3 regions of the Cupriavidus sp. 05L310 genome follow, and region 3 is predicted to be linked to each of the others. Evidence: predicted binding sites of a transcription regulator. Region 3 holds the regulator's gene; each other region holds the start of a gene.
What was found. Region 3 encodes HrcA, which represses chaperone genes, less so after heat shock. Its sites were predicted from a motif close to TTAGCACTCNNNNNNNNNGAGTGCTAA; they were not measured.
Positions count from the first base shown of each region.

Region 1 (9,585 bases), on a different contig from region 3:
CGAAGCCTTCGCCTGCCGTATGTTCACCGACATACTGTTCGACCGATGCCGTCGCGAAGTCGATCGCGGTGGCGCCATAGCTTTCGATGATCTCCCGATGGCGGGCCGATCCGGTGGCATAGACCTGCGCGCCGAGCGCGCGTGCGATCTGTACCGCGATGTGCCCGACGCCGCCCGCACCGCCATGCACCAGCACCTTCTGCCCGGCCTGCACCCGCGCCCGGTCGACCAGGCCTTCCCACGCGGTGATGAACACCAGCGGCAACGCGGCGGCTTCGCGCATCGATAAATTGACGGGCTTGGGCGCCAGCAGGTCGGCATCCACCGCCGCGTACTGCGCGAGCGAGCCTTGCAGGCCGCCCACGCCGCCGGTCATGCCATAGACCTCGTCGCCGGGGGCAAAGGCCGTCACACCCGGTCCGACGGCTTCGACCACGCCAGCCATATCCAGCCCCAGCACGGCCGGCAAGGGGTGGCGGGCGTGCGCCGCATTGCCGGCGCGGATCTTGGTGTCGAGCGGGTTGACGCCGCTGGCGAGGATGCGCACCAGCACTTGGCCGGGGCCGGCCTCCGGCCTGGTCAGCCGGACGGTCGAGAACGGCGAGCCGGCGGCTTCGACGATGAGGGCCAGCATGGAGGCTTGTGACATGGTGAACTCCCGAAAGGAATGTCGTGGGTTGGTGTCACCATTCTTGGTTATGCGCAAATTTTCGTAAATCAACTAATTTGCACATGTTTCATGCGTATCTGCATGACTGTGGGTGCGGCTCGGGGCTGAATCAGGGCGTTGCCGCTCAACCTCACGCCTCCGGGCACAGGCTTGCGTGCGGAGGCAATCATTCGGACTTGCACAGGCATGGCTGACTCATCACCCGCGTACGTCCTGTCATTCTGTTGATCCCAATCAAACTGTCCCGTGTACCGCCTCCTACCGTTACCTTGCGGCGCGTCATTCCCGCGTTGCCTGCGGTGTTTCGGGGGGCGCCGATTCGCATTACAGTATCCAGGGGCGTGAATGGAGCAATGAGTGCAATGAGGATGAGGTTAGCGATTTGGCTCGTAGTGATAGCCGTTCTGTTGCCGGAGGGGGCCGTCGCCGTCGACTTCGGCAGCAAGGGCGGGCCTGAGCCTGCCAACATCGACAAACTGACCGATCTCCTTCGCGAGGATCCCTATGATCTGGAGTTGCTGATCAGTTTTGGCACCTCCAAGGGCGGGTCGGCTGGCCATCTCGCCTTGGCGATCCGGGACGATGCGCCTGGCGACGATCTGGTCTACTCGGCCAACTTCTATGCCGACCGTACACGTAAGCACCAGAGCGGCTTCTACACCTCGGATCTGATGGTTGGCATCCCGAAGAAAGAGTACTTGTTCAAGACTGTCTCCTCGATCGCGGAAACGGCCTCGTTTGGCCTGGACTTCGGCGAGATCTACAAGCGCTCGGTCATCGGCGTGCGCGTCCGTGGCATACCGGCCAGCGACAAGGAGGCCTTGGTGGCTTACTTCAGGCGCATCAATGACGACTATCACCAGCGCGCCAGGAATACCGAGTATCACCGCGGCGAGATCAAGTACGACTACATGCGCCTCAACTGCGCCAAAACCGTCGGCGCCGCATTCAAGTTCGGGGCGGGCTACAAGGACCTGGAGGTCACCAGTGCCAAGGTCCTGTCCGGACGGCGGGTGGTGGCGGCCGCCACGGCCAACCTCCCCACCGAGATGGCGATGAAGCTCATCAAGGAGTGGGGCAAGCGCGGGTACGGCATGGACGTGGTGCTGTACAAGAAATACGGCGGCTCGACCTATATGGATCCGCACGAGGACGAAAAGGTGGCCTTCAAGGACCTGCCCAATCGTTTCCCCTCGGTCCTGTCCATGGATTTCCGCAGGGAGCAAGGCGCCTACGAGGACTTCGACAACCTCTTCGCCATGTATCTCCTCTACAACCTGGGCAAGTACAGCGTACGCGTGAACGAGCAGACGAGGCTGCTTGAGATTGAGAAGGACAAGCGACCAATGGCCTACCCGGAGGCAGCCAGACTTGCCACTCAGAGCGCCAGGTCGGACAGCGAGAATTTCCGCCGCCGCATCCCGTTTAGCCAGAGAGGGACAAGGATCGGGGAAACGCCGGATAACACGCACCTCTACGATTTCACTGACAAGGATGCCAGGACGGCGAAGCCCTAGAGATTAAAGCCACAGTCAGCCAGTCCACATGAAATTCCATGGTTGCCTCCCGGCGGCGCCAGCGCGCGGCTGTGCCGCCATTCCTCATAAGCCTCTGTATTTAAATGAGAATCTTGAAAGCCTGGCTGCGCCTCTGGCTGCGCGGGTTCAAGGTTGAACGAACTTCGGCATGAAGAATTTTGCCGGAGGAAGGGTAAACACGTATCAAGTCGCTGACTTGAAAACGTAAACCCCCGTCCCTATAATTAGCACTCGTCGGGCATGAGTGCTAACAGGCCTCGCCCGGCGCACCAATTCTGCTGGCCGTTAGTGCTGGCGGCCAATTTTGTGAACCTGAAATCACTTTTTGTACCAAGGAGTCCGTATGAATCTGCGTCCTTTGCACGACCGCGTGATCGTCAAGCGTCTGGACAATGAAACCAAGACCGCTTCCGGCATCGTGATTCCCGACAATGCTGCCGAAAAGCCTGATCAAGGTGAAGTGCTGGCCGTGGGCCCCGGCAAGAAGGACGACAAGGGCGCTTCGATCGTCCTCGACGTCAAGGTGGGTGACCGCGTGCTGTTCGGCAAGTATGCCGGCCAAGCCGTGAAGGTGGATGGCCAGGAACTGCTGGTCATGCGCGAAGAAGACATCATGGCTGTGGTGAACAAGTAATCCACGCACCCCATTCGTACCGATTTAGGAGATTCAGAACATGGCAGCTAAAGACGTAGTATTCGGCGACGCCGCCCGTGCCAAGATGGTCGAAGGCGTGAACATTCTCGCCAACGCAGTCAAGGTTACCCTGGGCCCGAAGGGTCGTAACGTTGTGCTGGAGCGCAGCTTCGGCGGCCCGACCGTGACCAAGGACGGCGTGTCCGTGGCCAAGGAAATCGAGCTGAAGGACAAGCTGCAGAACATGGGCGCGCAAATGGTCAAGGAAGTGGCTTCCAAGACCAGCGACAACGCCGGTGACGGTACCACCACCGCAACCGTGCTGGCCCAGTCGATCGTGCGCGAAGGCATGAAGTACGTTGCCGCCGGCATGAACCCGATGGACCTGAAGCGCGGCATCGACAAGGCTGTGGTGAACGCGGTCGAAGAGCTGAAGAAGCTGACCAAGACCACCACCACCAGCAAGGAAATCGCCCAGGTTGGCTCGATCTCCGCCAACAGCGACGAAGTGATCGGCAAGCTGATCGCTGAAGCGATGGACAAGGTCGGCAAGGAAGGCGTGATCACCGTGGAAGACGGCAAGTCGCTGGCCGACGAACTGGAAGTCGTGGAAGGCATGCAGTTCGACCGCGGCTACCTGTCGCCGTACTTCATCAACAACCCGGAAAAGCAAGTTGTCGCCCTGGACAACCCGTTCGTGCTGCTGTTCGACAAGAAGATCTCGAACATCCGCGACCTGCTGCCGGTGCTGGAGCAAGTGGCCAAGTCGGGCCGCCCGCTGCTGATCATCGCTGAAGACGTCGAAGGCGAAGCCCTGGCGACCCTGGTGGTGAACAACATCCGTGGCATCCTGAAGACCGCCGCTGTCAAGGCTCCGGGCTTCGGCGACCGCCGCAAGGCCATGCTGGAAGACATCGCCATCCTGACCGGCGGCGCAGTGATCGCCGAGGAAATCGGCCTGACGCTGGAAAAGGCAACCCTGCAAGAACTGGGTCAAGCCAAGCGCATCGAAATCGGCAAGGAAAACACCATCATCATCGACGGCGCCGGCGACGCAGCCTCGATCGAAGCACGCGTGAAGCAGATCCGTGCCCAGATCGAAGAAGCGACCTCGGACTACGACCGTGAAAAGCTGCAAGAGCGCGTGGCCAAGCTGGCCGGCGGCGTTGCAGTGATCAAGGTTGGCGCAGCCACCGAAGTCGAAATGAAGGAAAAGAAGGCACGTGTGGAAGACGCACTCCACGCAACCCGCGCAGCCGTGGAAGAAGGTATCGTCCCCGGCGGCGGTGTGGCCCTGCTGCGCGCTCGCGCTGCCATCGCCAACCTGACCGGCGACAACGCTGACCAGAACGCCGGCATCAAGATCGTGCTGCGCGCCATGGAAGAGCCGCTGCGCCAGATCGTGCTGAACGCTGGCGAAGAAGCTTCGGTCGTCGTGGCCAAGGTCATCGAAGGCAAGGGCAACTACGGCTACAACGCCGCCACCGGCGAGTACGGTGACCTGGTGGAAATGGGCGTGCTGGACCCGACCAAGGTGACCCGCACCGCGCTGCAGAACGCTGCTTCGGTCGCTTCGCTGATGCTGACCACGGATTGCGCCGTGGCAGAACTGCCGAAGGACGAGTCGGCTCCGGCAATGCCGGGCGGCATGGGTGGCATGGGCGGCATGGACGGCATGATGTAAATCTGCCGGCCTGCCAACCTGGCAGCCTGCTTTATCCGCATTACCTGTAGTAACAAAAACCCCCGCTGGCGCGAGCCGGCGGGGGTTTTTGCTTGTGCGCCGGTTGCCGCGCGGGCGACCGCTCCGGCGGCGTCAGAGTTCCACCGTGTAGCACCAGTCGAAAGCCGGGTTCTCCAGTTCGCCGGTCTTGCGGCGCACATAGCCGCGTGGGTTGCACACCACGCGGGCGTTTTCGAGGCGGTAGTCGAACCCTGTATGGGTATGTCCGTGGACCCACAGGTCGGCCTGCGCGATCAGGTCAGGCCGGCGCGAGATAAAGCCGCTGGAGACCAGGTCGTGGGAAAAGCGCGGGTCGAGGCTGCCGAGATCGGGGGCGTGGTGGGTCACCACCACCGTCTTGCCTTCGAAGGGCGTGGCGAGTTGCACGGCCAGCCAGGCGCTGGCCGCCTCGTGCCGCGCCAGTGCGTCGGCGGTGGTGAAGCGGCGCCGCTGGCCGTTAGCGTCCTCGACCTCGATCAGGCGATGGTCGACCATCACGCCGGCGCAGGCCAGCATCGACTCTTCGCGCCGGGCGGTGCCGAACAACGCGTAGTCGGTCCACCAGGTGGTGCCGATCACGCGGACCGGATTGCCCGCGAGGCTATCGAAATGGGCCACGGTATCGTTGAGCACCCGCACGTGCAGCGCCTCGCGGGCGGCTTCTTCCATTGCCGCATCCACCGGCCCGAAGGCACTCTCGTAGTATTCGTGATTGCCCGGCACATAGACCACCGGCCCGGAAAAAGTGCGCGCGGCCCAGTCGACGCCGGCACGGCCGTTGGCGATATCGCCGGCCAGCACCACCAGGTCGGCGGGGCAGGCGGGCACCGCCGCCGGCACATCGTGCTCGAGGTGCAGATCGCTGAGGATGCGGATTCTCATGCTGGCTCCATGCAATCCGTGCGCTGGCTCCGGGCACGGTTATGCGTGGATTCTTCAGAAAAGAGCGGGCCCGGTCAAGGCCGGGCTGTTAGGCGAACGCCAGGCACGGGCCCTGCGCTCAGAACAGACCCGGCAAGATGCGAAAGCGTACCTTGTCCCGATACGAACGATACGCGGGATCGTCGGACAGGAGTTTTTCCTCGCGCGCGACCCGGACCCCCTGCAGTACGAACTGCCCGGCATAGACAAGCAGGTTCTGCAGCCCAAAGTTCACAAGGAGGAAGCCGATGTCTGCAACGAGGTAGCCAAGATAGATCGGATGCCGCACGAAGCGATAAGCGCCGCGCGACACAATCCCGCGATTGGCGGGCAATATGCCGAACGACAAACGTAGCGACATCTTGGCGAAGATCTGCCACGCAAGCCCCGCGATCTGTAGCCCGGCACCGACCGCTTCGGGCACGATCCGCGTACCCGGAGCGAGCTGGACGGCAAGGAAGTAATAGCTGCCGCACAGCGAGCAGAGTATGGCGACAGGACTCCAGTCACGCCGGGCAGGTATCCGTACTATCAGCGACAGGCCAACCGTCAGGATCTCCGCCACCACGATGAGCAGCAGAGTAATACGCGTCGGGTCGGCGAGCCAGTGCTTGATCGCCACGCAGGCGAACATCACCAACAGGAACGCGGTACCGCCTCGCAGGCAGATCTCCAACGCTGCCTCGCGAAAACGCAGCAGCATCGGCACCACCGGCTCCCTCACAAGCTGGACGGTTTTACTGTCGAACATGATGCCCCTCGGGTTCCACTGCCAGTTGGCCCAATGCGCTGCGGAAACGCCTACTTGGAAATTCGCAGGATTTCTGATGCGAGTTTCGAAAAACACGGCTTGAGACCGCTGATGTTGGCGGCGTAGCAATAGATGCCCGCGGGCTGCTTGCTGTTGTACAGAGTGGCATCCGGTGTGTTCGCCATGTTCTTCAGCAGCGCTTCGTTGAAGCCGCCATTGCCATCCAGGCCGAGGGTGAAGATGTACACGTTGTTGTCGCGCAAATAGGACGCCATCTCCATCGCCACGTTCTGTGAAGCGTTACCGAGGTTCGTCGCGTTAAAGGTAGCCGCCACCGGCAAACCGGAGTTGGTGTTTGCCTCGCTGCCGACCACCTTGAACTTCAGCGTCGGATTTGTCTCCTGGCGTACGTCATAGGTCGGTGTCATGGCGGTCGGCCCGTAGGCGACAGTCGTGGTTGTTTGTGTATAGGTCCCTGCCTTGTTGCCGTTCCCGAGGCTTCCCGAGGTGTCGGTTGATGAACTCATCGCACATGGGCTCGGCATGGAAGCGGACTGCTTGTCGGGGTAATACAGTCCCGTGGGCGGGTTCGATGAGGCGCTGGCGCCCCCCGCGCAGGTCTTGTTGGCATTCACCGTGTTGCTGGTGTTGTTGACGGTCTGGGTGGTCGTGCACGTCTTGTTTTTGCCGTTGGTGCAGGTGACGACGTTGGTTGTCGTAGTCACGTCCGTGCGGGTACCCATGTTGTAGCTGGCGGCCAGCGTATTGGGTTCGCCATCCGAGAAGAACACGACAACGCGCAGGCTGGAACGGTTGGCCGTCGGAATCAAGTCGAGCTGCGCGCGCGCCTGGTACAACCCTTCCGCATAGTTGGTGGTGCCACCACTGGTCAGCTTGCTGATCGTGCTCTCCATGGTTGTGCGATCGAAGCCGCGCTGCGTCGTTTTGATTGCAATATCGGACACCGCACCGGCCGAAAAATGTACCAGGCCCACCCGGTCCTCGGTCGGGCTGAACTGATCCAGGAACGTGTTGGCGTTGCTCTTCACCGTGCTCCACACCGGGCCCATCGACCCCGACGAGTCAATCACGAAAATCAGGTCGAGATCCTTTCGGATCGACTGTGAAGTGGCGGCAACGGCGATATTGCTGAAGCCGAGCACCTTCATCAGCGTCAGCGGCATGGTTGCCGTCGCGGAAACCCCAATGGTGACTGCGCCAAGGGTTGGGGTGTCGAACTGTACCGAGGTCGTATCCAGCGTCGGTGTCGCACGCAGGTAGCCTGTGGGGAAGTTGGTGTTGAAGAAGTCCTGGGCGGCCTGTCGGGCGTTCGCGGTCTGGTCGGCCTGCGTACTGCCGCTGGTGACCGCCCTCGCTGCGGCGACGGCGGCGGAGTCGACTGCTGCGTTCAGCCTGGCCTTGATCACGTAGGCCATGCCAGCATCAATGGCGAGCCCGACGGTTCCCAGCAGCGCGATCATTAGCGCGGCAGCGATGAGGGTGATTTGTCCCCGCTGCTTGCCAGCATGTTGCTTCCTCATGGTTGCTCCTTGCCGTTGCGTCAGAATGAGGTGGCCGAATACAAATTGGGGCCGATATCCGGCATCTTCAGCACACCCATCGTCAGTCCCTTGAAGAACATGTCGAAGTTGTAGTAGGACTCGACCACGAAGACGATTTCGCCGTCGTTAAGCAGGCCGGCCATCGCATTAGCCGTGGGCGAGGAGGTGCCGCCGGTGGGCAGGCCGCTGCAGCTTCCGTCGCTCGCCCATGAGCCGCTGCCGGTGCCGCAGTTCCACACCTGGCTCCCTGGTACCGTGCCGCCCAGGGACCAGCCGCCTGTCCAGCGATACTGCTCAAGCACGATATTGCGCACGCAGCCTTTGCCGGCGCAGGTCTCGGCATTGCCCATGATCTTGGTGATGTAGATCATGCCGCGCTGGCTCATCTTCAAAGGCGGCGTGGTCTGGGCCAGCGTGTTCATGATGACCTGCGGTGTATAAGCCGAACTGCGCGAAGCCAGGTTGGCGCCCTCGCGCGTAAGGTTGACCAGGATCAGATTGGCCTGGATCGCCCGCGCGAAGTCGATCACCGGTAGCGTAAGGAAAATGAAGATGGGCAGCAGGATGCCGAACTCGATGCTGGCGATGCCGCGCGCGGCGCGCCTGCGGGGCAGTGGGCGGGTGCGTTTCATCAGAAGGCCTCGTTGCGCATGGTGGCAGCCACGCTGAAGTTGTACTTGCCGCCCGTGGATTTGAAGAAGGCTGCGACCATCGGCGTGAGCAGCGGCCACGAGCAGTTGACTTCGATCACCACGATGTCGCCGGCGCCGCCAAACATGCTGTTGCCATTGCTCTGGCTGGTACCGTTGACCCAGGTGCTGACCGTGGCGTTTGACATGTCGTAGACGCCCAGCGAACTGTCATGGATTTTCGCCAGCACGGCCTGGTAGCGCTGTGGCGAACTGCTCTGCCCGGTGATGGCGTAGCGTGCCCCTTCGCGCACGGCATGCTGCATGGTCAGATTGGCCCACATCATCGCGCTGAAGTCGACGATGGAGAACAGCAGGAGGAAGAAGAGCGGGGCCACTAGCGCAAACTCCACTGCGCTGGCCCCCCGCTGCCACCGTGATCTCTTGATTCCCTGGGTATGCATGGCTTAACCCCTTGTCTGTTCCTACGCTGCCGGTCTGGAGCACATGGCTTGTTCCCGTCAGCCGGAAGTACCCATCATGTAGGGGAACAGCGATCGATAGAACTGAATGGCGGGGGAGCCGAGCAGCACGACAAACAGCGACGGAAGGATAAAGAAGATCAGCGGAAAGAGTAGCTTGACAGAGATTTTCGCTGCACGTTCCTCGGCGTACTGGCGCCGCTTTACGCGTAGTGTATCGGCATGCACGCGTAGCGAATCGGCGACGCTGGTGCCGAAGCGGTCGGCCTGGATCAGCATGCTGACCAGCATGTCGACGTCTTCCACGCCGGTGCGCAGCGCGAGGTTGCGCAGTGCCTTCTCCCGCGAAAGGCCAGCGCGCAGTTCCAGCACAAGCAACTCGAGCTCCTCCGCCAGCGCGCCTTGCTGGCCGCGCAGTTCGTCCACCACCTTGAGCAGCGCCGCGTCGAGCGCGAGTCCTGCCTCGACACATACAGTGATCAGGTCAAGGGCATCGGGGAAGGTCTCGAATATTTGCTGCTTGCGTTGCGAGACGCGCCTGCGCAAGACCAGGTCAGGCAGGTAGAAGCCGGCAATGGCGATGGCCAGAAGGGCAGTGGGCAGCAGACGGGGGTTGTCCTCGCTGATTACTCCGCCCGTCAGCAAGAACAGCAGCAGCGGGAACGCCAGGGCCAG
Region 1 is NZ_JBFTOX010000017.1:99,044-108,628, reverse strand. It holds gene AC1DS6_RS14770 (zinc-dependent alcohol dehydrogenase family protein) at 1-649, opposite strand, end outside; gene AC1DS6_RS14765 (YebO family protein) at 1,039-2,187, shown strand; gene groES (co-chaperone GroES) at 2,552-2,842, shown strand; gene groL (chaperonin GroEL) at 2,883-4,526, shown strand; gene AC1DS6_RS14750 (metallophosphoesterase) at 4,659-5,447, opposite strand; gene AC1DS6_RS14745 (methyltransferase family protein) at 5,566-6,237, opposite strand; gene AC1DS6_RS14740 (vWA domain-containing protein) at 6,288-7,778, opposite strand; gene AC1DS6_RS14735 (TadE family protein) at 7,799-8,431, opposite strand; gene AC1DS6_RS14730 (TadE/TadG family type IV pilus assembly protein) at 8,431-8,892, opposite strand; gene AC1DS6_RS14725 (type II secretion system F family protein) at 8,950-9,585, opposite strand, start outside.
Region 1: the regulator HrcA is predicted to act here: its motif matches at 2,433-2,459, upstream of groES (co-chaperone GroES).

Region 2 (9,585 bases), on a different contig from region 3:
ACTGCACCCTGCATAACAAGCTTGGCACGCGGCTTGCGTAATCCAGACATCGGCCAACGACGGCCGATCACAAACCGATGTGCGCCGCCAACGACGGCCGCGCCGCATCACGGGACAACGGCGTCCTGAACTGCCCCGCATTCTTGGCGAAAGCGGCGCGGTTCAGGACGCTTTTCATTTGGAGCCGTGGAATGCCCTCTCGCCTGAAGATTGCCAAGCCGCTGCACGCCGCGGTTGCCACCGACGCCAGCGCCGCCGGCGCCGATGCGGTACCCGCCAGCAGCGGCCGCCGCCGCGCCCTGGCCACCATCGCCGGCGCCAGCGTGATCACGCTGGTCGACCCGCTCGTGCGCGCCGGAGCCTGGGCAGCCGGCTCGGATGCGCCGGAAAAGCCGGAAGTGCGGATCGGCTTTATCCCGCTGACGGACTGCGCTTCGGTAGTGATGGCCGGCACGCTCGGCTTCGACAAGAAATACGGCATCAAGATCACGCCCACCAAGGAAGCCTCCTGGGCCGGCGTGCGCGACAAGCTGGTCAACGGCGAACTCGATGCGGCACACGTGCTGTACGGCCTGATCTACGGCGTGCAGCTCGGCATCGGCGGGCCCAAGAAAGACATGGCCGTGCTGATGAACCTGAACCACAATGGCCAGGCCATCACGCTGTCGTCCAAACTGGCGGAAAAAGGCGTCAAGGACGGTGCCAGCCTGAAAGCGCTGATGGCCAGGGAAAAGCGCGATTACACCTTCGCCCAGACCTTCCCCACTGGCACCCACGCGATGTGGCTGTACTACTGGCTGGCCGCCAACGGCATCAACCCGATGCAGGACGCCAAGGCCATCACCGTGCCGCCGCCGCAGATGGTGGCCAATATGCGCGTGGGTAACATGGACGGATTCTGCGTGGGCGAGCCCTGGGGCGCGCGCGCAATCGCCGACAAGATCGGCTTTACCGCCGAGACCACGCAGGCGATCTGGAAGGATCACCCCGAAAAGACCCTGGGCACCACCGCCGAGTTCGTGCAGAAGTACCCCAATACGGCCCGCGCCATGGTTGCCGCCGTGCTGGAGGCATCGAAGTACATCGATGCCTCGGCCTCCAACCGCCGCAAGACCGCGGAAACGATTGCCGCCAAGTCCTATGTCAACACGGATATGGACATCATCCTGGACCGCATGCTTGGCCGCTACAGCAATGGCCTGGGCAAGACCTGGGACGATCCCGACTCGATGAAGTTCTACCAGGACGGCAGCACCAACTATCCCTTCCTCTCCGACGGCATGTGGTTCCTCACGCAGCACAAGCGCTGGGGCTTGCTCAAGGACCACCCCGACTACCTGGCGGTGGCGAAGAAGGTCAACCGCATCGACGTCTACAAGCAAGGTGCCGCGGCCGCGCAGGTGCCAGTACCCAAGAGCGACTTCCGTACCGCGAAGCTGCTGGACGGCGTGGTGTGGGATGCCAGCAAGGATCCGAAGGCCTACGCCGACGGCTTCAAGATCAAGGCCTGAGCCCTGCGCGATTTCGCCTGATATCGCGCCGGCCGCACCGTTCGCCTGCCGAGTGATTTCGATTTGATTGCCGCTTGAACGCCGGCGTGGCGACACGCCGGCCCCTGAAGGAGCCTGACGTGAATGCACTTGCCCAGCCGGCCGCCCATGCCGGCACCCAAGCCGCGCCCGCAGACAGCGGCAGCCCCGCCGATCTCGCCGCGCCTGGCGACCAGCGGGCTCATGAACGCGCTCTGCGCAGTGCGGCACGGCGCGATGCCTTCGCGGCCATCGTGCTGAAGCTGATGCCGCCTGTTGCCGGCTTTGCGCTGTTCCTGCTGGTCTGGCACGGTATCGCCACGATGATCCCCGCCATCCCCACGCCGGCCGCTACCTGGCATGCCGCCGTGCCCTTGTTTGCCGACCCCTTCTACCGCAACGGCCCCAATGACCAGGGCATCGGCTGGAACGTGCTGGCGTCGCTGGCACGGGTCGCGGCAGGCTTCGGGCTGGCGGCGCTGATCGGCATCCCGGCCGGCTTCGCGCTGGGCCGCTTCGCTTTTCTCAACGCCATGATGGCGCCCATCATCAGCCTGCTGCGCCCGGTCTCGCCGCTGGCATGGCTGCCGATCGGGCTGCTGCTGTTCAAGTCTGCCAACCCGGCGGCGATATGGGCCATCTTCATCTGCTCGATCTGGCCGATGGTGATCAACACCGCGGTGGGCGTGACGCGCGTGCCGCAGGATTACCTGAATGTCGCGCGCGTGCTCGACCTGTCGGAGTGGAAGGTGTTCACACGCGTGCTGCTGCCGGCCGTCCTGCCTTACATGCTGACCGGCGTGCGGCTGTCGATCGGCACGGCCTGGCTGGTGATCGTGGCCGCGGAGATGCTGACCGGTGGCACCGGCATCGGCTTCTGGCTGTGGGACGAGTGGAACAACCTGAAGGTGGAGCACATCGTCATCGCGATCTTCATCATCGGCGTGGTCGGGCTGCTGCTCGAATACGCATTGCTGAGCCTGGCGAAGCGTTTCAGCTACGGCAACTAAGACGGCTACCGCGCGCAGCGCCAAGGAGAACCTCATGGAAAAGTTCGTCCGTATCGAAAACGTCGGGCAGACCTTCAAGACCAAGAAGGGGCCGTTCGTCGCCCTGCGCGATGTCAACCTGTCCATCGCCAGCGGCGAGTTCATCACGCTGATCGGCCACTCCGGCTGCGGCAAGTCCACCTTGCTCAACCTGCTGGCCGGACTGGACCGTCCCAGCGCCGGCGCACTGATCTGCGCCGAGCGCGAGATCGCCGGGCCCGGCCCGGATCGGGCGGTGGTGTTCCAGAACCACTCGCTGCTGCCCTGGCTGACCTGCTTCGAAAACGTCTACCTTGGCGTGGAACGCGTGTTCGGCGGCAGCGAAACCAAGGCGCAACTGAAGGCGCGCACCCACGACACGCTGGCCATGGTCGGGCTCACCCATGCCGAATCCAAGTATCCGCAGGAAATCTCGGGCGGCATGAAGCAGCGCGTGGGCATCGCGCGGGCGCTCGCGATGGAGCCCAAGATGCTGCTGATGGACGAGCCCTTCGGCGCGCTGGATGCGCTCACCCGCGCGCACTTGCAGGACGAACTGATCAAGATCGTGGCCAAGACCCGCAGCACGGTGGTGATGGTGACCCATGATGTGGACGAAGCGGTGATGCTGGCCGACCGCATCGTCATGATGACCAACGGCCCGGCCGCCACGATCGGCGAAGTGCTGAAGGTGGACCTGCCACGGCCGCGCGAGCGCATGGCGCTGGCCGACGACAAGAACTATCACGCGTGCCGGACCGCGGTGCTGGACTTCCTGTATCGCAAGCAGCGCAATCCGGCGCTGAAGGAAGCCGCCTGAGCGGACGCCGGCAAGCGGGCGCGGCGGCATGGCAGGCCGGCATTGGCCAATGCGATGGGCACGGCCCGTCCGCTCCGCTATCATGAACCTCAAACCACATCGCCCCAGCCCGCCATGACCACCACGCCTGCCACGCCCTCCGCCCCGACTTTCGCCGCGGCGAAGTACATCAAGGAAATCGGCCGGGGCGTCAACGGCGCCCGCGCGCTGCCGCGCGAGGACGCGCAGGCCTTGTTCGATGCCATGCTGGCCGGCCGCGTGGCCGATATCGAGCTGGGCGCGGTGCTGATGGCCTATCGCATCAAGGGCGAAGCCCCGCACGAGTTGGCCGGCATGCTCGATGCCGCGCACGCGCACTGCCTGCCGCTGGCGGCGCCGCCGGACCGCATTGTTGTGACCATCCCAAGCTACAACGGCGCGCGCAAGCAGCCCAACCTGGTACCGCTGCTGGCCCTGCTGCTGGCGCGCGAGGGCATTCCCGTGCTGGTGCACGGCAGCCGCCAGTTCAACGGGCGCGTGACCAGCCTCTCGCTATTCGAGGCGCTGGGCATCGCGCCGTGCAGTTCCGTGGCGCAGGCCGAAGCCCAGCTTCGCAGCAAGGACAGCCAGCCGGGCCCGCTGGCGGTGCTGCCGATCGACGTGCTGTCGCCGGCGCTGGCCGCCATGCTCGACAGGCGCATGCAGATCGGCTTGCGCAACTCCGCGCACACGGTGGTCAAGATGCTCCAGCCGGTCGGCACCCACTCCCCGGCGGAAGCGCTGCGCCTGTACAGCTACACCCATCCCGAGTACCGGGAAACGCTGACTGACTACTTCTCCCGTGAGCCGGCCAATGTGCTGCTGGCGCGCGGCACCGAAGGCGAAGTGGTGGCCGATGCGCGGCGCGGCAGCCGCATCGACTGGCTACACGACGGACATCAGCGCACACTGGTCGATCCCACCGCGGGCTCCATCACCGAAGTGCCGGAATTGCCACCCGGCAGCGACGTGGACCAGACTGCGGCCTGGATCCGCCTCGTGCTGGACGGCAAGGCACCCGTCCCGGCTCCGATCGCTACGCAGATCGAGGCAATCCGCGACTGCCTGCAACAGGGAACGCGCGTGACCTGGGCCAGCCCGGTCTGAGGCAGGCCCGGGCGCTTTCAGCGCTTGCGCTGCGGCAGCGGGATGCGATCGTCCTCGCCGGGCACGCGCGGGAACTGGTCATCCTCCCAGCGCTGGGAGGCCGCCTCGATCGCTTCCTTGCTGCTGGCGACGAAATTCCAGAAGATAAAGCGGTGCCCGTCCGTCGGATCGCCGCCTAGCAGCATCACGCGCGAAGGCGCCTGCGCGGTCAGCGTCACTGGCACGCCAGGCACCAACACCGCCAAATGGCGTTCCGGCAATATTTCGCCATCCAGCGCAACGCTGCCGTCCACCGGATAGATGCCACGTTCGGCATGCTCCGGCGGAATCTCCAGGCTGGCACCCGCATCCAGTTCGATGGCCACATAGAGCGTGCGGCTGAACACCTTCACGGGAGCCTCCGCGCCAAAGGCATCTCCGGCGATCACCGTCATCCGTACCCCGGGGCGCTCCAGCTTGGGCAGCGTTGCAGCGGGGTGATGATGGAAGGACGGTTCGACGTTTTCGAACTCCTTTGGCAACGCCACCCAGGTCTGTATGCCATGCAAGCGCGGCCCGGCATCGCGGGCGGCCTGCGGCGAGCGTTCCGAGTGCGCGATGCCCTTTCCCGCCGTCATCCAGTTCACGTCGCCCGGCCTGATCACCTGCTTGCTGCCAAGGCTGTCGTGGTGAAGGATCTCGCCTTCGAACAGGTAAGTGACGGTCGCCAGCCCAATATGTGGATGCGGACGCACGTCCGCACCTTCCCCCGGAGGCATCGCCACGGGTCCCATATGGTCGAAGAAAATAAACGGCCCGACGGTCTGCGTTGCCGCCGCGGGTAGCAGCCGGCTGACGGCAAAGTCGCCAAGGTCACGCGTGTGCGGCTTGAGCAAGTGTTCGATAGCAGACATGAATTCTCCCCGGTTCGGTCGATGCTTGCGGATTGCGCAAATGAAAAGAGTGTAGCCGCTGTAGAAACACTGCATCTCATTTGGCGATAGAACCGAAGGGCGCGTGGTCCCTCTAATCCATGTCGGATCGTTCGAGGGCTCGCATGAGATAGTGGCCACGCCACATCACGCAAAGCTCCTCGCAGGAAACGCTATGTAAAAACAGATTTCGATTATCCGGAACTATCAACCCTATAACTACTCCAACTTAGCAGTCCACCGGCTTGAGTGCTAATATGTGTTGCAATGCAGTGCGTAGCCCCCATGGGTTGGCGTACGCGGGCAACCCACCCGCCGGATGCAAAAGGAGCAATCGAGTGAACGCGGTCCTATCTGCTGACCAAACCCAAATGACCAACCGTCTGCCCACGGTGCCCCAAGGTACTGGCACGTTTGCGCTGACGCTTCCCGGAACGCTGGGAAATCTGGACAGCTATATCCAGGCTGTCCACCGTATTCCCCTGCTCACCCCCGAGGAAGAGCAGCGGCTCGCGCGCGAGCTGCGCGAGCATGACTCCGTTGACGCTGCGCGCCGCATGGTGCTGTCGCACCTGCGCCTGGTGGTGTCCATCGCCCGCCAGTACCTCGGCTACGGCCTGCCCCATGCGGACCTGATCCAGGAAGGCAATATCGGCTTGATGAAGGCCGTGAAGCGCTTCGACCCGGACCAGGGCGTGCGCCTGGTGTCGTATGCGATGCATTGGATCAAGGCCGAGATCCACGAATACGTGCTGAAGAACTGGCGCATGGTCAAGGTGGCTACCACCAAGGCCCAGCGCAAGCTGTTCTTCAACTTGCGCAGCCACAAGCAGGGTGCCCATACCTTCACCCCGGAACAGATCGACGCGGTTGCGCGCGAGCTGAACGTCAAGCCGGAAGAAGTGATGGAGATGGAAACCCGCCTGTCTGGTGGTGACCTGGCGCTGGAAGGCCAGATCGACGACGGCGAAGAGGAATTCGCTCCCATCGCCTACCTGGCCGACAACCACAACGAACCCACCCGCGTGATCGAGGCCCAGCGCCACGACCGCATGCAGGTGCAAGGCCTGGAGGAAGCGCTGTCCAAGCTCGACGACCGCAGCCGCCGCATCATCGAAGCGCGCTGGCTGCAGGTCAACGACGACGGGTCCGGCGGTTCCACGCTGCACGAACTGGCTGACGAATTCGGCGTCTCGGCCGAACGTATCCGTCAGATCGAAACCGCGGCGATGAAGAAGATGAAGGGAGCGCTGCAGGCATTTGCCTGAGGCACGCCGGGCGGCGGCGGGCATTTCACCCCCGCCCTTTTCCCGAAAGCAACAGGGCCGGTCTCGCGACCGGCCCTGTTTCATTTTGTCTACCGGTTACACCGGCCACGCCCCTCAGGAAGCAAGCAGTTGCTTGATGTCGTGCGCAATTGGCTCCGGTCCCTGGCCATGGCGAATGAACAGCCGCAGCTTCCCGCTGGGGTCGAACACATAGCTGCCCGCCGAGTGGTCCATGGTGTAGTTGGACGGCGATGTGCCTGGCACCTTGGCGTAGAACACCTTGAAGTCCTTGGCGACCTTCTGCAGCGCGGCGTCGTCGGCCGGGCGCATACCCAGGAAGCGCGGATCGAAGGCCGGCACGTATTGCGCCAGCAGCGCCTGCGTATCGCGTTCGGGATCGACCGTGACAAAGAGCACCTGCACCTTGTCGGCATCCGGCCCCAGTTGCTCCATGACCGCCTTCAACTCCGCCATGGTGGTCGGGCACACGTCGGGACAATGCGTATAGCCGAAAAACATCACCACCGCCTTGCCCTTGAAGTCCGCGATCGAGCGCACCTTGCCGTTGTGATCGGTGAGGACGAAGTCCTTGCCGAATTCACTGCCGCCGGTGATATCGACGTTCTTGAATGACGCGCGCTGCTGGCCGCATGCAGCAAGCAGCAGCGAGCACAACGCCAGCAGGCACAACCGGCGGAAGGTGGCGAAAGTGGGCAGGAAGCCCGGAGGGAAGCGGTTCGGCATGCGGGTTCGGGTGGTTTGGCGAGCCAGGACCGCCCGGCAATCGGCCGGGCGCGGCAAGGTCACATTAACAGATGTGAAGCAGTATCGCCGATTGGGGCCGCCGCGCGCTCAGGCCGCGACAAGATGTCGCAAGCCGCCGTCCGGCCGCTCAGCCTTGCGGCAGGAACTTGAAGTAGTGATCGACCAGCAGCGCGGCGAACAGCAGCGAGAGGTAAAGGATCGAGAAACGGAAAGTCCGCTGCGCCAGTGCGTCGGAATAGTTGCGGTACATCTTCCAGGAGTATGCGAGGAAACCGCCCCCCAGGATCAGCGCCGCCGCCAGGTAAATGTAACCGCACATCCCGTACACGAATGGCAGCAGCGTGGCCGCAATCATGATCAGCGTGTACAGCAGGATGTGCAGCAGCGTGAAGCGCTCGCCGTGCGTCACCGGCAGCATCGGCAAGCCGGACTTGGCGTAGTCGGCGCGGCGATACAGGGCCAGGGCCCAGAAGTGCGGCGGGGTCCACGTGAAGATGATCAGCACCAGGAACCAGGCTTCGGCCGGCAGTTCGCCAGCGACAGCCGCCCAGCCAAGCGCCGGCGGCATGGCGCCGGACAGGCCGCCGATCACGATATTCTGCGGCGTGGCCGGCTTGAGCAGGATCGTGTACACCACGGCATAGCCGACGAAGGTGGCAACCGTCAGCCACATGGTCAGGTCGTTGGTATAAACGTGCAGCAGCCACATCCCCGCGCCGCCCAGCACCGCCGAGAACACCAGGGTCTGGATAGTTGTGATCTCGCCGGTGGCGGAGGGGCGCCATGCGGTGCGGCGCATCAGCGCGTCGACCTTTTGCTCCACCAGGCAGTTGATGGCGAAAGCGGCACCCGCCAGCAGCCAGATACCGGCGGCGCCCCCGATCAGCACCGGCCAGGGCACCATGCCCGGCGTGGCCAGGAACATGCCTATGATGGCGCAGAAGACGGCAAGCTGCGTCACACGGGGCTTGGTAAGGGCGGCGTATTGGCGGACCAGGTGGCGAACCCGTCCGAGGGGATGTGTGTGGGTAGCAGTAACCACTGGCGAGTTCTTGTCTTTCATGTGGCGCGCGCGGCAGCCGGCACGTCCGTAGCAATGTTCGCGGACCGGGCCGCGAGCCCTATATTGTAATTGAGACGAACCAATAGCAGCAGCAAGAGCGCCGCGCCGCCGTTATGCGCCACCGCGGCGCCCAGCGGCCAGTCGAACACGATGTTCGAAAGGCCGGTAGCCAGTTGCAGCGCGAGCACGCCCAGCAGCCAGCCGGCGCTGTGGGCGAGGCCGCCAAAGCGGCGCGCCCGCAGGCCGAACCAGGCCAGGAAAGCCAGCACGACGAAGGCAAAACCACGATGCACCCAGTGGATCGCCACCAGGGCCGAGTGTGGAATGTAGTCGCCGTCGGCTGTCATGCCGAGCTGGCGCCACAGGGTGAAGCCGTGGCGGAAGTCCATGTCCGGCACCAACTGGCCGTTACACAGCGGAAAGTCGGTGCAGGCCAGCACCGCGTAATTGGTGCTCACCCAGCCGCCCAGGAAGATCTGGATGACCAGCAGGGCCAGCGCAATGCGTGCCGGCCAGCGCAGCGCGCCCGCTTGCGGCGCGATCGCCAGCGGCGGGTCGCTGCGCGAACCCAGCCAGATCAATGCCGCGAGCAGGCCCATGCCCAACATCAGGTGCGTGACCACGATGATGGGCTGAAGCTTGAGCGTCACCGTAAAGGCGCCAAACGCGCCCTGCACGCACACCAGCAGCAGCACGCCGGTGGCGAACCAGGGCGACTGCCTGAGTTCGCGCCGCTTGACCCAGGCCAGCACCATCAGCGTGATGATCAGCACGCCGACCGCCATGGCGAAGTAGCGGTGGATCATCTCGATCCACGCCTTGGTGATGGTCACGGGCCCGCTGGGCAAGGCGGTTTCGGCCGCACGGATATGCTCCTGCGCGGCATGCGGATTGGAGTGGCCGTAGCAGCCCGGCCAGTCCGGGCAGCCAAGGCCGGAATCCGTCAGCCGCGTGAAACTGCCGAACATGATCAGGTCCAGCGTCAGGAAGGCGGTGATCCACACCAGCTTGCGGTACTTGTTGCGATCCCCTTTGACCAGCACATAGCTGAGCGGGAACAGCGCGATCAGGACGCC
Region 2 is NZ_JBFTOX010000016.1:29,001-38,585, reverse strand. It holds gene AC1DS6_RS13815 (CmpA/NrtA family ABC transporter substrate-binding protein) at 192-1,511, shown strand; gene ntrB (nitrate ABC transporter permease) at 1,745-2,539, shown strand; gene AC1DS6_RS13805 (ABC transporter ATP-binding protein) at 2,574-3,377, shown strand; gene ybiB (DNA-binding protein YbiB) at 3,492-4,502, shown strand; gene AC1DS6_RS13795 (pirin family protein) at 4,520-5,395, opposite strand; gene rpoH (RNA polymerase sigma factor RpoH) at 5,785-6,681, shown strand; gene AC1DS6_RS13785 (SCO family protein) at 6,796-7,425, opposite strand; gene AC1DS6_RS13780 (heme o synthase) at 7,574-8,509, opposite strand; gene AC1DS6_RS13775 (COX15/CtaA family protein) at 8,506-9,585, opposite strand, start outside.
Region 2: the regulator HrcA is predicted to act here: its motif matches at 5,643-5,669, upstream of rpoH (RNA polymerase sigma factor RpoH).

Region 3 (9,585 bases):
GTGACAAAGAGCGGATACAGGTAAAGCAGCAAGGCCACCAGGCTGGCCTGGGCATGGTTGAGCGCGGTAAAGAAGCAGAACGACTGCCCGACATAGCCAATGCCGCCCATGGCGGCCAGCGCGAGTACCTTGCGCCAGCCCGGCATGCCAACCCCGCGCAGGCGCATCGCCAGCGCCAGCGCGCCGGCCGCCAGCACGAAGCGCACCGCAAGCAAGCCGTAGACGTCAGTGCCGGCCTCGTAGGCGAATCGCGCGAAGATCGCCATGGCACCAAAGGCGCTGGCCGACAGGGCGATCAGCAGCACGCCGGCGAATTGCTCGCGGGCGTTGCGGACGGGCTGGTGGCCAGCGGTGGCGGAAGATCGGGAAGCAGACATGGCGGTGCGCGGTCGAGGACACGCCCGGCGACACCGGGCAACGCCGCATTCTAGTAGCTGGCGGTCCGATTCGGGCAGCGCTCTGGCGGCCGAACTGCGCTGCAGCGATGGGAGAGCTCGTTTACAATACCGGCATCATGTTCAATCCCTCCCGCGAAGAAGTCCGCCGTTTTTTCTGCGAAGCATGGCAAAAGCAGCGCGCAGGCAATGTCCTGACGCCGCTCGAAGTCATTGCAGTCGACTGGATCGGCGAGCACCCCGAGTATCACAGCCTGCTCACCGACACGGAAGGCGCGCTGACCCAGGATTACACGCCTGAAGCCGGCCAGACGAACCCCTTCCTGCACCTGGCCATGCACCTGTCCATCTCCGAGCAGGTTTCCATCGACCAGCCTCCTGGCATCCGCCGGGCCTATGAGTCCCTGACCCAGCGCCTGGATTCGCCCCACGAGGCGCAGCACCAGGTGATGGAGTGCCTGGGCGAAATGCTCTGGCAGGCGCAACGCACAGGCATGCCGCCTGACGGCGAGCAATACATCGCATCGATCCAGCGCCGCGCCAGCCGCTGAGGCGCGGGATCGCACGCACGTGGGCTGCGTACAAATGATCACAAAGTTGTGATGCGGAGCATGATAGGCTTTACCGCCTCGCAATATCACGCAGCGCATGCATCACCTCCTCCGGTAAATGCGGCGCACAGATCTCAATGCCACCTAGTACGTCCAAGCCGGAGGCGGGTGCCGGCGCGCCCATCCGGCGCCTCCCCGGCGCGAGGCCCGCTCTCCTGCTGGCTATCTCCATCGCGGCCGGTTGGCCTTTGTCCAGCCACGCCGCCATCGCCTTGCTGCAACCGCCAAAGGTGGTCGATGGCACCAAGCCACTGACCCTGACCTTGCTGCTGAGCGCCAATAGCGCCAACCGCAGTTTCCTCGTGCCCGAAACCCTTGAGGTCATGGCTTCGGCGGACCTGCAGGCACCTGTGCGGCTTGGCATGCGGCGCGTCACCGCCGGCCCGTCGACCATCAAACTGCGCAAGGGAGAGTACCGCACTATCGAATATGGCGCGGAACTGCCACCCAACTTGCGCGGCCTGGTGCGGCTGGATCCGGTTGACATCGATGCCGCCCCGGTTCTCGTCACGCTCAATCGCGCACCGCGCGCGGATGATCCGCCCGTGGCCCAGGTCGCGAATACACCGCCAGCGGGAACCGCACCGGAGGCAAGCGCCAGTGGCGCTAGCCCCGTGGTCCCGGTAGTTCCGGTGGCTTCTGCCAGCCAGGCAGCGCCGGTCCAGCCGGACCTCCGCGACCAGGGACGGCTCACCTTCAATGACCCGATGTATTTCATCCTGGGTGCGCACGACGGCGCCAATGCGAAGTTCCAGTTCAGCTTCAAGTTCCGCATCTACCAGGGCGAGAACCCGGCTTCGCGCGGCCTGCTCGAAAACCTGTACTTCGGCTACACGCAGTTTTCGCTGTGGGATCTGTCAGGCGATTCGCGCCCCTTCCGCGACACTAACTATCGGCCGAGCCTGTTCTATTACCTCTCGGACACTGGCGTGCACAACCGCGCCATCAGCCGGCTCTCGCTGGCAACGGGCGTGGAGCACGAGTCGAATGGCCGTGATGGCGACCAGTCGCGCAGCATCAATACCGTGTTCGTCAAACCCACTTTCTACCTGGGCGACCTGACCAACTGGCACTGGAGCATCTCGCCCAAGCTGTATTACTACGTCGAGAAGAACGACAACCCGGACATCGCCAGCTACCGTGGCTACATGGATCTGAAGCTGGCCTACGGCAAGCCCGACTCATGGGAATTTGCCGCCACCCTGCGCAAGGGCACGCAGAAGTACTACGGCAGCGTCGACGCGGCGGTGACTTACCCGCTGGCACGCCTGATCCCGGGCACGGCGGGATATCTGATGGCCGGCTACTTTGTCGGCTACGGCGAGAGCTTGCTGGACTACAATCGCAAGCTGCCGTGGCAATTCCGGCTAGGGTACGCACTGTCGCGCTGAGCCGCCGTCCGCAACGGCCCGGGTCGCGTTCAGCCCGCCAGCGGCTTGCCGCTGGCCTTCAGGCGGGCGTTGGCTACGGCCGCTGCAAACTGGCCTTGCCCGTGCCATCCGGTGGCCCGGCCCAGCTTCTTGCCTTTGTGAAAGAACATGAACACGGGAATGCCATGCAGGCCGAAGCGCTTGCCCAACTCGGGATGCGCATAGACGTTGGCGTGCAGCCAGTGCAGTTCGAGGGCATGCACCGGCTCGGGATTCGCCAGCATGGCTTTCTTCGCCATCTCGCAGTTAAAGCAGTCCACGCCCCAGAAAAACACACAAACGAGCGCGTCGCCGGCAGCGGCAATGGCCGCATCAATGTCTTCACTCGCTACTTCGCGCATGCCAAATGCATCGAAGGCGCGGTGATCCAGGTGCGCCGCCGCGTCGGCAGCGGCGCCGGGTGCGGCGGTATTGTCTGGCTTGATGGACATAAGCTTCTCCTGCAATGAAAAACGCCCGGGCCAGCGGCACCGGGCGTTGCTTGTGCCGGCCAAATGGGCGGACAGCCGAGGCGTTGCGCTTACTTGGGCGCCGCCACCGTTACCAGTGCCGGACGCAGTACGCGGTCTGCGATCATGTAGCCACGCTGCAGTACCGTGACCACGGTGTTGGGTTCCTGCGGCGCGGGCACCATGGAAATGGCCTGGTGGCGGTGCGGGTCGAATTTCTCGCCGACCGGGTTCAGTTCGACGATCTTGCCCTTCTCGAAGGCGCTAAGGAGCTGGCGCGCTGTCAATTCGACCCCTTCGCGCAGCTTGGCGATATCGCCTGAGCCATCGGCCAGCGCGGCCTGCAGGCTGTCCATCACGGGCAGCAGGTAATCGGCGAAGCTTTCGATGGCGAATTTATGCGCCTTGGTGACATCGTCCTGGGCGCGGCGGCGGATGTTCTCGCCCTCGGCAGTTGCCCGCAGGAACATGTCGTAGTGCTCCTTGGCCTTGGCTTCAAGCGCGGCCAACTGGGCCGCCACGTCGCCAGCGGCGTTCTCGGCCTGGCCGGCCGGGGCGGTGTTCAGCTCCTCGCTGGCGGGCGTGAGCGGCGGCGTGGTGGGTGGCGTCTGCTTCTGTTCTTCCATGTCGATCCGTATCAATACAAGGACGCGGCCTGCCTGGTCGCAGGCCGCCGGGTGGTCAATCGGCAAATGTAGCCTGCAGTTGGTGGCAAGCGTCTGTTTTTCAAGGGCGCACCGGGACGGTGCGGTGAAACACAAGGTTACAAAGAGAGGCGTGTGGAAATAGGGGCCATATTGCTTTGCAGCAGCGCACCCCCTAAGATGAAAACGTATAAAAATGACAAAAATAACGGGGTCGAAGATGCATCACACGTCGGGCCACTCTCGAAAGGTTAGCCATGCATAAGCTACCTGTTCTGACGGTCTTCCTACTCGCCGCATTATCGGTGATGACAGCCTTTATCTGCCTTTCCGGCGCGTTCACGCCGCGAGACACCGAGTACGGCAGCGGCAAGGCGGTTTTCAAGCACTACATCATCCCCTACGTTCGCTGACCCAGCCAGGTGAGTCCGGGCGACCGCCCACGCGGCTGCCCTCCTCACCCCATGACGCCATCGATCTGGCGCCGGTCGCGCTTGGTCGGCCGGCCCTGCAAGCGCGACGCCGGTTCATCGTTGAGCCGCCTGTTCTCCGCGTCTTGGCGCCGGCGCGCCTCGCTGGCCTCAGTTTCCGCATAGAGTGTCTGGGCGACGGTTGCCGGACCGCGGGCTCCCGCAACGCCCTTTACCACCACTTCCCAGCGTTGCTGGTGCGCCTCCAGTACGACCGTGTCGCCCGGCTTGACCTCGCGCGAATTCTTGCAGGCCTGGCCATTGACCTGGACCTTGCCCCGCTCCACCGCCTCGGCTGCCAGCGAGCGCGTCTTGAAGAATCGCGCGCACCACAGCCATTTGTCGATGCGCAGGCGGGCATCGGCCTCAAAAGATACGTTCATACCTTCACCTCCAAGCCGTAACTCCCGCGCCGCTCATGCCGCCGCACCGCGGGTCTGGGCTTGCGTGCGCCGGGCTTCCAGTTCATGCGGATGGGGCATCCGCAGCGGCCAGCCTTGCAGGTGCTGCAATCCGATCTCCGCGAGCCCGGCGATCCAGCTTTCCGCATCGTTGAGGCAAGGAATGTAGTGGAATACCTTGCCGCCAGCCACCTGGAACTCGGACCGCCCTTCCATGGCGATCTCTTCCAGCGTTTCGAGGCAGTCCGCCGGGAAGCCGGGACAAAACACGTCGACCCGGCCGGTACCGACCTTGCCTAGCTCTTGCAGGGTAGGCGCGGTATAGGGCTGCAGCCACTCCGCCTTGCCGAAGCGCGACTGGAACGTGACCTGGTACTGCCCCGGCTGCAAACCCAGCGCCTCGCCCAGCAGGCGCCCGGTCTTCAGGCATTCGCAGTGGTAGGGATCGCCCAGTTCCAGCGTCCTGCGCGGCACCCCGTGAAACGACAGGATCAGCTTGTCGCCACGCGCGAAATCCGGTGTGCCTTGTTGCGCCCAGTATGCCCCGACCTGCTGGTGCAAAGCCGCAATGTACGCCGGATGGTCGTGAAAATGCTTGACCAGCCGCAGCTCCGGCTGGTTTCGCCACGCCTTGAGCACACGAAATGCCTCGTCGAAGGCGGTCGCGGTGGTAGTGCCTGAATATTGCGGGTACAGGGGCAGCAGCAGGATGCGCTCGGTCCCCTGGCGCCGCAGCGCCTCCAGCACCGAGCCGATCGAGGGGTTGCCATAACGCATGGCGCACGCCACGGTAACTTCGTGGCCATGCTGGTTGAGCAACAACTGCAAGGCGTGGGCCTGGCGCTCGGTGTGCACCAGCAGCGGCGACCCCGTCATATGGGCTTCGCGCAGCCAGATAGATTCGTACTTCATCGCCGACGCACGCGAGCGCAGCGGCAGGATGAGGCCATACAGGATCGGCAGCCATGCGGCGCGGGGAATCTCCACGACGCGCGGATCCGACAGGAACTGCTTGAGGTAGCTGCCGACCGCTTTAGGCGTCGGCGCATCGGGTGTGCCGAGGTTGATCAGCAGGATCGCCGTACGCGGCGCCTGGCCATGCTGATAGGCCGGCTCGGGAGTAAACGTCATGTAATTTCCGGTGTGGCGGAGCGGCGCGGGCACAGGGCGCGCGGCCGCCAGGTCTCGCCGAGCTTACAGGATGAACGGAACAGGCAGTCTGTGAGACCGGGCCAGGACGACACTAGTTCTGGCTGAGCGCGCTGGACAACAGGCGCGCGGTGATGTCGACGATCGGGATCACCCGCTCGTAGGCCATGCGGGTCGGCCCGATCACCCCGAGCGTGCCGACGATCTGGCCGTCGACTTCGTAGGGCGCGGTAATGACCGCCATGTCTTCCAGCGGCACCAGCTTGCTCTCGCCGCCGATGAAGATCTGCACGCCCTGGGCGTGGCTGGAGACATCGAGCAGCTTGAGCAGGCCGGTCTTGTGCTCGAACACGTCGAACAGCTTGCGCAGTTTTTCCATGCTGGAGGAAAGATCCTCCACTTCGAGCAACTTGCGCTCGCCCGAGATAAAGACGTGATCGTCCTCTTCCTCGGCCATGGCGTTGCTGCCCGCCTCCACCGCGGCCTGCATCAGTTGCGACATATCCATGCGCAGCGCCTGCAGTTCGCCGCGCAGGTGGTCACGCACATTGTCGAAGCTCATGCCGGCAAAGTGCGAGTTGATGAAATTGGCCGCCTCGACCAGTTGCGACGGGGAATACGGCAGTTCGGTCTGGATGATGCGGTTCTGCACATCGCCCTCCGGCGTGACGATGATCAGCAGGATGCGCTTGTCCGAGAGCCGCATGAATTCCACCTGGCGGAACGCCTGGGCGCGGCGCGGGGTCATCACCACGCCGGCGAACTGAGACAGGTTGGACAAGGTATGAGCCGCCGAGGTGATCATCCGCTGCGGCCCAAGCTGCTGGCCGCGCAACTGGCCCTGGATCTTGCCGGTCAGTTCAGCCAGGTTGAGCGCGCCATCCAGCGGCTGGGCGGTCAGCATGGTGTCGACGAACAAGCGATAACCCCGCGGCGTCGGAATGCGCCCCGCCGAGGTATGCGGGCTGGCAATAAACCCCATTTCCTCCAGATCCGACATCACATTGCGGATGGTGGCAGGGGACAGATCGAGCCCGGAGTACTTCGACAAGGTCCGTGAGCCCACGGGTTGTCCCTCGGCGATATAGCGCTCGATCAGGGTTTTGAGAAGCGTTTTTGCACGTTCATCCATGATGTTCCCGATTTTACGCAAGTTTACCCCGTTCGGGCGGCTCATCCGTGTTCCGGCCCGGCCGCAGGTGCCCATCTGCTGACAATGGTCGCGGCGGTATGGTCTAATCCCGGCATGTCTTCGCTCCCCACGCCCGGCGCCGCGCGCGCGCCCTTTCGCACCGTCGCCCTGATCGGCAGGTACGCCACCGCCGGCATCGAGGGCCCGCTGGAGGATCTGGCCGCCTGCATCCTCAGGAACGGCCAGGATGTGGTGTTCGAGCGCGAAACCGCGATGGCTACCGGGCTGACCGACTATCCGGCGCTGGCGCCGGACGAGATCGGCAAGCATGCGGATGTGGCGGTGGTGCTCGGCGGCGACGGTACCTTGCTGGGCCTGGCGCGCCAGCTGGCCGGCTACCCGGTGCCGCTGATCGGCGTGAACCACGGGCGCCTCGGCTTCATGACCGACATCCCGTTGCAAGACGTGCATTCGGTGCTGCCCGACATGCTTGCGGGCCGCTACGAGTCGGAGACCCGCATGCTGCTGGAGTCGCAGGTGGTACGCGACGACGGCGTGATCTTTTCCGCGCTGGCCTTCAATGACGTCGTGGTCAACCGTTCCGGCATCTCCGGCATGGTCGAACTGGCCGTCTCCGTGGACGGCCACTTCATGTACAACCAGCGTTCGGACGGCCTGATCGTCTCGACGCCGACCGGCTCGACCGCCTATGCGCTGTCGGCGGGCGGCCCGATCCTGCACCCCACCCTGTCGGGGCTGGTGCTGGTGCCGATTGCCCCGCATGCGCTGTCCAACCGCCCGATCGTCCTGCCGCATGACGCCGAAGTCTCGATCGAGGTGGCCACGGCGCGCGACGCGAGCGTCAACTTCGACATGCAGTCACTGACCTCGCTGCTGCCGGGCGACCGCATTGTGGTTCGCCGGTCGGCCAAGACCGTCAACCTGCTGCATCCGATCGGCTACAACTATTACGCCACGCTGCGCAAGAAGCTGCACTGGCACGAGTACCCGAGCGAAGACAACCGGCTCTGAGCCGCGCCGATCCTGACCGATCCGGCCCAGATCCGCCGCCCCCAAACCGAATCCGCCCCTGACCCCGACCCGTCGCCCACGATGCTGCGCAGCCTGTCCATCCGCGATTTCGTCATCGTCGATACGCTCGACCTCGACTTCTCCCCGGGCTTCACCGTCTTCACCGGCGAGACCGGTGCCGGCAAGTCGATCCTGATCGATGCGCTGGCCCTGGTGCTGGGTGAGCGCGCCGACGCCGGCGTGGTCCGCGAAGGCGCCGCCCGGACCAGCATCAGCGCCACCTTCGCCACCCCCGCCGGGCTCGATGACTGGTTGGCCGAACACGACCTCACCGGCGACGATGGCACCGTGCTGCTGCGCCGGACCGTCGACGCCGGCGGGCGCAGCAAGGCCTTTATCAATGGCGCCGCCGCCACGCTGGGCCAGTTGCGCGACATCGGCGACCGCCTGGTCGATATCCACGGCCAGCATGCCCACCAGTTGCTGCTGCGCCCGGACGCCCAGCGCCTGCTGCTGGACGCCCATGCCGGCCTTACCGCCCAGGCGGGCGCCGTAGCCGAGGCCTGGCGCTCGTGGCGTGCCTGCGTGCGCCAGCGCGAAACCATCGAGCACCGCTCGCGCGAGATGCAGCTTGAGCGCGAACGGCTCGAATGGCAGGTCGGCGAACTCGAGAAGCTGGCGCCGCAACCTGGCGAGTGGGAAGACATCCAGGCCGAATACAACCGGCTGTCGCACGCCGCGGGGCTGATCGAGGGCAGCCGCGCCGCGCTGGAAGCGCTGTCCGAGGCCGATGGCTCGGTACTGTCGGCACTCAACAGCGTGGTACAGCGCCTGCGCCAGCTGGCGGGCGTCGATCCCGGCCTGGGCGACGTGCTGGCGGCGCTGGACCCGGCCCTGGTGCAGGTCGAGGAGGCCGCTCACTCGCTCAACCGCTATGTCGACCGGCTCGATCTCGACCCCGAACGCCTTCAACTGGTGGAAGCGCGCATGCAGGCTCTGCACACCACCGCGCGCAAGTACCGGCTGCCGCCTGAGCAACTGCCCGACGAACTGATGGCCCGCCGCCAGCAGCTCGACGACCTCCAGTCCGCCCAGGACCTGAACAAGGCGATGGCGCGCGAGGCCGCGGCCCGAGCCGCTTACCTGACCATCGCCCAGCACCTAGGCGCCGCCCGCAAGGTGGCGGCCGAAAGCCTGTCGGCCGCCGTCACGGACGCCATGCAAGGCCTGTCCATGGCGGGCGGCAGTTTCGCGGTGGCGCTGCACCCGCTCGACGAAGGGCAAAGCCACGGCCTGGAACAAGTCGAATTCCTGGTGGCCGGCCATGCCGGCGTCAGCGCGCGTCCCCTCGCCAAGGTGGCCTCGGGCGGCGAACTTGCCCGTATCAGCCTGGCGATCTCCGTCATTACCAGCGAGGCCGCGCCTACCCCGACCCTGATCTTCGACGAGGTCGATACAGGCATCGGCGGCGCGGTGGCCGAAGTGGTAGGCCGCCGGCTGCAGGAGCTTGGCCGCGCCCGCCAGGTGCTGTGCGTGACCCACCTGCCGCAAGTCGCCGCCCAGGCCGGCGCCCACCTGCTGGTCAGCAAGGAGACCAGCCAGCCCGAAGGCAAGGGCTCGGTCACCCGCTCGCGCATCCGCGCCCTCGACCCGGCCGGCCGCGTGGTCGAGACCGCCCGCATGCTGGGCGGCACCACCGTGACCGCCACCACCGTGCAGCACGCCGAGGAAATGCTCGCGCAAGGCATGCGCGGCGCCGCCGGCACGGCCCGGGAAACGCGCCGTTCGCGCCGGAGCGCAAGCTGATCGCCCGCGTCCCGCACCGGCCCAGTAACCATCCAGGAGCTTTCCCATGTCAACCGGCAAACTGCC
Region 3 is NZ_JBFTOX010000018.1:9,628-19,212, forward strand. It holds gene AC1DS6_RS14965 (DMT family transporter) at 1-377, opposite strand, end outside; gene AC1DS6_RS14970 (DUF1841 family protein) at 515-946, shown strand; gene AC1DS6_RS14975 (phospholipase A) at 1,084-2,397, shown strand; gene AC1DS6_RS14980 (thioredoxin family protein) at 2,427-2,867, opposite strand; gene grpE (nucleotide exchange factor GrpE) at 2,957-3,511, opposite strand; gene AC1DS6_RS14990 (hypothetical protein) at 3,787-3,942, shown strand; gene AC1DS6_RS14995 (RNA-binding S4 domain-containing protein) at 3,987-4,382, opposite strand; gene hemH (ferrochelatase) at 4,416-5,531, opposite strand; gene hrcA (heat-inducible transcriptional repressor HrcA) at 5,644-6,681, opposite strand; gene AC1DS6_RS15010 (NAD kinase) at 6,796-7,713, shown strand; gene recN (DNA repair protein RecN) at 7,795-9,519, shown strand; gene AC1DS6_RS15020 (hypothetical protein) at 9,566-9,585, shown strand, end outside.